Linked DNA regions of Cupriavidus necator. The protein of the gene in region 2 interacts with the protein of the main gene of each other region in a pairwise test. Links are inferred from orthologs where the notes say so. Each region holds a gene or a part of one and is shown on either strand. Other genes may lie near its edges. The genes, in order: I6H87_RS06490 and I6H87_RS14015.

Evidence for each region.
Region 1: the proteins of I6H87_RS14015 (region 2) and I6H87_RS06490 interact in binary tests that used the Escherichia coli proteins (3 or more experiments, as listed by UniProt). The link is inferred for Cupriavidus necator from one-to-one orthologs.

Annotation. Positions count from the first base shown.
Region 1 is NZ_CP066018.1:1,385,419-1,388,548, forward strand. What follows is about bases 259-3,074. They hold I6H87_RS06490 (rod shape-determining protein), read right to left. Parts: upstream 2,281-3,074; coding sequence 1,237-2,280; downstream 259-1,236. Other genes in these bases: mreC (rod shape-determining protein MreC), read right to left, coding at 259-1,040; gatC (Asp-tRNA(Asn)/Glu-tRNA(Gln) amidotransferase subunit GatC), read left to right, coding at 2,870-3,074. In the rest of the region: rod shape-determining protein MreD, read right to left, coding at 1-78; more of mreC, read right to left, coding at 75-258; more of gatC, read left to right, coding at 3,075-3,130. UniProt on the Escherichia coli protein: Forms membrane-associated dynamic filaments that are essential for cell shape determination. Acts by regulating cell wall synthesis and cell elongation, and thus cell shape.
Region 2 is NZ_CP066018.1:2,994,048-2,997,361, reverse strand. The notes cover bases 305-3,304. They hold I6H87_RS14015 (RodZ domain-containing protein), read right to left. Parts: upstream 2,288-3,304; coding sequence 1,322-2,287; downstream 305-1,321. Other genes in these bases: rlmN (dual-specificity RNA methyltransferase RlmN), read right to left, coding at 3,056-3,304; pilW (type IV pilus biogenesis/stability protein PilW), read right to left, coding at 2,280-3,059; ispG (flavodoxin-dependent (E)-4-hydroxy-3-methylbut-2-enyl-diphosphate synthase), read right to left, coding at 305-1,283. Outside these bases: more of ispG, read right to left, coding at 1-304; more of rlmN, read right to left, coding at 3,305-3,314.

The DNA.
Region 1 (3,130 bases), 1.6 Mb from region 2 along the record:
GAACAGGAACGCCAGCACGAAGCTGAAGGCGATAAAGGCGGGATTGACCGGCCGCAGCAGGTATTGGGGATTGGTCACCGTGGTGCCTCCTTGGCGGGTGCGGCCTTGGCAGCCGCTGCGCTATCGGCGGCAGCGCGTGCCGCAGCGGACTTGGCGCCCTTGACCGGCGCCTCCGGCTTGGCCTCGACCGTTTCCCGCGCGGGAATGGCCGCGTCGTAGCGCACCACCAGCAGCAGGCGGTGCGCGCGCACGCCGGCCACCGGCTCGCAGTACACGCGCGAAAACGCGGTATCGGCCTTGCGCTCGATATGGACGATCTTTGCCACCGGCAGGCCCGGCGGGTAGGTGCCGTCCAGGCCCGAGGTCACCAGCAGGTCGCCCTGCTGCAGGTCGGCGGCGGCGGCCATGAAGCGCAGGTCCAGCTGGCCCGCGCGCGCGCCGCCGAAGGCCACGCTGCGCAGCCCGTTGCGCACCACCTGCACGGGGATGGCCTGGTCCTTGTCGGTGAGCAGCGTCACCTCGGACTGGAACGGCGACACGCGCGTGACCTGCCCCACCACGCCGCGCTCGTCGATCACCGGGTAGCCGGCGCGCAGGCCGTGCTGGCTGCCCTTGTCGATCACGATACGCTGGGTGTAGGGATCGCGCGCGTCATACAGGATCTCGGCGGCCGTCACCGGCGTGGCCGACTGCTGCGCCAGCCCGAGCAGCTTGCGCAGCTGGTTGTTCTCGGACTCCAGCTGCGCCTGGCGCACCGAGGCCTGGGCCTGCTGCACGGCGTTCTGGCGCAGTTCGCGGTTTTCGGTGGCGAGCATCGCCGACGACTGCGCATAGTCGAACATCGTGCGCAGTGCGTCGCGCGGCGTCAGCACCAGGCGTTCGACCGGCATCAGCACGGTGGCGGCAACCTGCCGGCCCACGCTGAGCGCGTCGAAACGGGCATCGACCACCAGCAGCGCCAGCGCGATACCCACGTACAGGACCAGCCTGGCGACAGCCGAGGTGCCTTGCTTGAAGAGCGGCGGAGGGGAGTAATCCATTTACCCGAACAAAGGCCAAAGCCCACGCGGAAACGCCCCGCCGCCCGCCGTGCCGCGCCCGGGTCCCTTGCGGGGACGGGAGCGGCACGGCCGGGCGGCGGGAACTGCCAGGGCCCGGCCCCGGCGGATGAGGCGCCGCGACGCCGCCCTGATCGCTGGATCCGGCAGGCCGCGCATCGCCACGTGAGCGTCCTTCTTACTCGTAGGAGAAGATGCTGCCGAGCTTGTCCATGCGTTCCAGCGCCATGCCGGAACCGCGCACCACGCAGGTCAGCGGGTCTTCGGCCACCAGCACCGGCAGGCCGGTTTCTTCCGCCAGCAGGCGGTCCAGGTCGCGCAGCAGCGCGCCGCCGCCGGTCAGCATCATGCCGCGCTCGGCGATGTCGGCGCCCAGTTCGGGCGGGGTCTGTTCCAGCGCGATCTTCACCGCCGAAACGATCTGGTTCAGCGGATCGGTAAGGGCTTCGAGGATTTCATTGGACGACACGGTGAAGGCGCGCGGGATGCCTTCGGACAGATTGCGGCCCTTGACTTCCATCTCGCGGACTTCGGAGCCCGGGAAGGCCGAGCCGATTTCCTTCTTGATCGCTTCGGCGGTCTGTTCGCCGATCAGCATGCCGTAGTTGCGGCGGATGTAGTTGACGATGGCCTCGTCGAACTTGTCGCCGCCCACGCGCACCGAACCCTTGTAGACCATGCCACCCAGCGAGATGATGCCCACCTCAGTGGTGCCGCCGCCGATATCCACCACCATCGAGCCCGACGGCTCGGACACCGGCAGGCCGGCGCCGATCGCAGCCGACATCGGCTCCTCGATCAGGTAGACCTGGCTGGCACCGGCGCCCAGCGCCGATTCGCGGATGGCGCGGCGCTCGACCTGGGTCGAGCCGCACGGCACGCAGATGATGATGCGCGGGCTCGGGCGCAGCAGCTTGCTGTCGTGCACCATCTTGATGAATTGCTTGAGCATCTGCTCGGTGACGGTGAAGTCGGCGATCACGCCGTCCTTCATCGGGCGGATCGCCTCGATATTGCCCGGCACCTTGCCCAGCATCTGCTTGGCTTCCTTGCCCACCGCCGTGATGGTCTTCTTGGCGTTGGGGCCGCCTTCCTGGCGGATCGCGACGACCGAGGGCTCGTCCAGCACGATGCCCTTGTCGCGCATGTAGATCAGCGTGTTGGCGGTGCCGAGGTCGATCGCCAGGTCGTTGGAGAAGTAGCTGCGGAGAAATCCGAACATCAGGAATCCTGTCTGTGGTGGTGTTCGCGGGTAGGCGAAGCGGCCGGCACCGCGAACGGCCCGGCCACGAAATACGTTGTGTTGAATACGGAATGGTTCCCGGCTTCCCGGTCCGCCCGCCGTCCGGCACGGGGCTGCCCGGGCCGGGATGGAATGGGAACGGCAATCGCCGGCGCACCGCGCGCGCCGGCCCTACGGGAACCTTTGATTAGACCCCGCGGAAAAGTTCGCGGAAATGTGCAGGCACCGGCGCACCATATCGAATCACTGCGACATGCGCTGGCCGGCTGCAGAGGCCTAATCAGAGGACCCAGGTCCGCCCTTCGGGCGCCTGCGGATGCCAGGCGCAAGCGCGCCGGCCTGCGGCCATGTGGCGTAAGCGTTGCCAAGGGTCGGTAACTCGCAATGATACCTTATAATTCCTGCTGCTTCGGGCGTTTACAGCCTGAAAATACCTGTAATTCCGACGACTCCGGGGCGCCACTCCGGCGCCCCCGGTCAGGCCACGGGCCGTGCGACGCAGCCGCCCCATGAGCCAGCCGCCGGCGCAGCCCGCGCCCCCGCATCCGAGCATCCGAACCACCACGCCATGGCCCTCGCTCTATCCGACGTCAAGCGCATCGCCCACCTGGCCCGCATCGAAATCAGCGATGACGAGGCCGCCCAGACGCTTGCGCAGCTGAACAACTTTTTCTCGCTGGTCGAGCAGATGCAGGCGGTCGACACCAGCGGCATCGAGCCGCTGGCCCACCCGCTGTCAGCCGTGCGCGACATGGTCCAGCGCCTGCGCGAGGACGTGGTCACCGAATCCGACCGCCGCGCCGACTACCAGCGCCCCGCGCCGGCCACC
Region 2 (3,314 bases):
ACTTCTTTGTCGGCCCGCGCAGCGCCCGGGCCGTAATGTGTGCGAACGTATTCATCTACGATCGCCTGGAATTCTTCTGCAATGCGCTCGCCGCGCAGCGTCTTCACCTTGACGCCGTCGACGAACACCGGCGCCGCCGGCGATTCACCCGAGCCCGGCAGCGAGATGCCGATGTTGGCGTGCTTGCTCTCGCCCGGGCCATTGACGATGCAGCCCATCACGGCCACATCCATTTCCTCGACGCCCGGGTAGGCGGTCTTCCATTGCGGCATCTGCTCGCGCAGATAGGCCTGGATGCTTGCCGCCAGCTCCTGGAAAACGGTGCTGGTGGTGCGGCCACAGCCCGGGCACGCAATCACCATCGGGGTGAAGTTGCGCATGCCCATGGTCTGCAGGATCTCCTGCCCCACGTACACCTCTTTCTCGCGCGGCGCGCCGGGTTCAGGCGTCAGCGAGATGCGGATGGTGTCGCCGATGCCTTCCTGCAGCAGCACCGACAGCGCCGCGGTCGACGCCACGATGCCCTTGCTGCCCATCCCGGCCTCGGTCAGCCCGAGGTGCAGCGCGTAGTCGCAGCGGCGTGCCAGCTCGCGGTACACCGCGACCAGTTCCTGCACCTGCGACACCTTGCACGACAGGATGATCTGGTCGCCCGGCAGGCCGATTTCCTCGGCCTTCTTGGCCGAGTCGATGGCCGAGGTGATCAGCGCCTCGATCATCACGCTCTGCGCCGGCCACGGCTCGGCGCGCCCGGCGTTCTCGTCCATGATCCGTGCCAGCAGGTCCTGGTCCAGGCTGCCCCAGTTCACGCCGATGCGCACCGGCTTGTGGTAGCGGCACGCCATCTCGATCATCTGCGCGAACTGCGTGTCGCGCTTGGCGCCCTGGCCGACATTGCCGGGGTTGATCCGGTACTTGGACAGCGCCTCGGCACAGGCCGGATAGTCCTGCAGCAGCTTGTGGCCGTTGTAGTGGAAGTCGCCCACCAGCGGCACGTCCACGCCCATGCGGTCGAGCTGCTCGCGGATCGACGGCACCGCGGCGGCGGCCTCGGGCGTGTTCACCGTGATGCGCACGATCTCCGAGCCCGCACGCGCCAGTTCCTTGACCTGGATGGCCGTGCCGATGGCGTCGACCGTATCCGTGTTGGTCATCGACTGCACGCGCACCGGCGCACCGCCGCCAATGGTCACCACATTGTCGCCCCACGCAACGCGCGCCTGGCGCGTCTGGCGGCGCGGCAGCGGACCGGGCAGGACCGGGAGACAGAGCTGTTGGTTCATAGCGTTACCACCTTGCAAAGACGCACCTCGCGCCCGCGTCAGGGCAGCGTCAGGCGCGCCACGTTGTTGCGGTTGGCTGCCTTCAGGTCGACCGGCGTGCCATTGCGCGTCAGCGACTCGACGCCCTTGACGTTGCCGATCACCACCTTGTATGGGGCCGTGCCGCCACCGGCCACGGTCTGGCCAGCCTTGGCGGTACCGCCCATGACGATCTTGCCGCTATTGTCCCGGATCTCATACCAGGTATCGGCGGCAAAACGGATCTGCAGTTCGCCCTCTCCTGCTGGCGCAGCCGGTGCCGCGGCAGCTGCAGGCGCGGAAGCGGCTGCGGGCGCCAGCGCGGCCACGGGGGCCGCGGCGGCACTGGCCGGAGCGGTTTCGGCAGACGGCGCCGGCGAATCGCTGGCGGCCATGACCGGCGGCAGCACCGCCGTCACGGTGCCGGCTTCCGTGCTCTGGATCACGGCAGGCGCTTCAGCCGTTACGGTCTCGGCAGCGCTGCTGCGCGCATCGATCCATGCGCGGATATGGTCAAGCCCGAACCAGCCGCCCGCGGCCACCAGCACGGCCACCAGCGCCAGCCAGACCCAGCGGCCGCCGTTGCCGCCCGAGCGGAAGCGGTTGCGGTCGTCGAAGGCCGCATTGATGCCACCTTCGCGCTGCCGGGCAATTTCCGCCACCTGCGCCACCGGGCGCGGCTGGAAGCGTGCCAGCAGCGGGTCGATGTCGACGTGCAGCATGCGCGCATAGGCACGCATCACGCCCTTGGCGAAGGTCACGTCGGGCAGTGCCTGCAGGTTGCCGGCCTCGATCGCGCGCAGCTTGCCTGCAGCCACCTTCAGGCGCGCGCTGACGTCTTCCACCGACATGCGCTGCGCCTCGCGCTCGCGCGCCAGCGCTGCGCCGATCTCGCGTGCGGCAGCTTCGCGTTCTCCTTCGTGCGCGCCCCCGCCGACTTGTTGCGTCGGTACGGCCTGGCCTGCGGCGCGGTCGTGCTCACTCATCCCATGCTCCTTGTTCGTAGGCGGTCAACTCACGCGAGTCGGGGAAGCGGCTGCGCAGTTGCGCCCCAAGCGCATCCTGCGTGCGGCTGTCGCCCTGACGGTGGGCAATGCGCGCTCCCAGCCAGAGGGATTGCGCATTGACATATTGGCTGTTGTTGACGCGCTGGATATATTGCCGGGCCTGCGCGAAGTCGCCGCGCCGGTAGAAGACCAGCGCGAGGTTGGTGTTGGCCACCGGGTTGTTGCGGTCGTAGCCGAGCGCGGCCTTCAGGTTCTTTTCCGCTTCGGCGCTGTGGCCCTGGCGCAGTTCGCACGCGCCCAGGCTGATCAGCGGCTTGGCGGGGCCGCCTGCTGACGGCGCCGCCATCGCGCGCTGCAGCATCGGCACGGCCTCGCCGTAGCGCCCTTCCTGGCACAGGAACCAGCCGTAGTTGTTGAGCAGGTCGCCGTCGTTGGCACGCATCGACACCGCCGTGCGGAAGCTGTCGTCGGCCAGCGTGCGCTCATTCATGTTCATGTAGATCAGCGCGCGCACATGGTAGGCATCGGCAAGCGCCGGATCGATGGCAATGGCCTGCTTGATCTCGTCAAGGGCGACCGCGTTCTGGCCGGCCTCCAGATAGTTGGTGGCGAGCTGCAGCCGGATGCCGGCACGGCGCCTTGCATCGGTCTGGTCGGAAGCGGTCTGGGGATCCTGCGCCGGCGCATGCGGCAGCTGGCAGCCGGACAACATCAGCAGCCCCAGCAGGGCCGCAGCGATCAGACGGATCATGCAGGGCGAACCTCCCGAGGCTGGCCGGAAGCAGCGACCGGCACCAGTGGCGTGATCTTGCCGAACTTGCCGCGCTCGACCAGGCGCGTGCGGTCCTTCACCTCACCGGCAAGCTGGCCGCAGGCGGCGTCGATATCGTCGCCGCGGGTCTTGCGGATGGTGGTCACGATCCCTGCGTCCATCAGCACCTGCGCAAAGCGCCGGATCTGATCGTTGTTGGAGCGCTTCAGGCCCGATTCGGGGAAGGGATTGAAC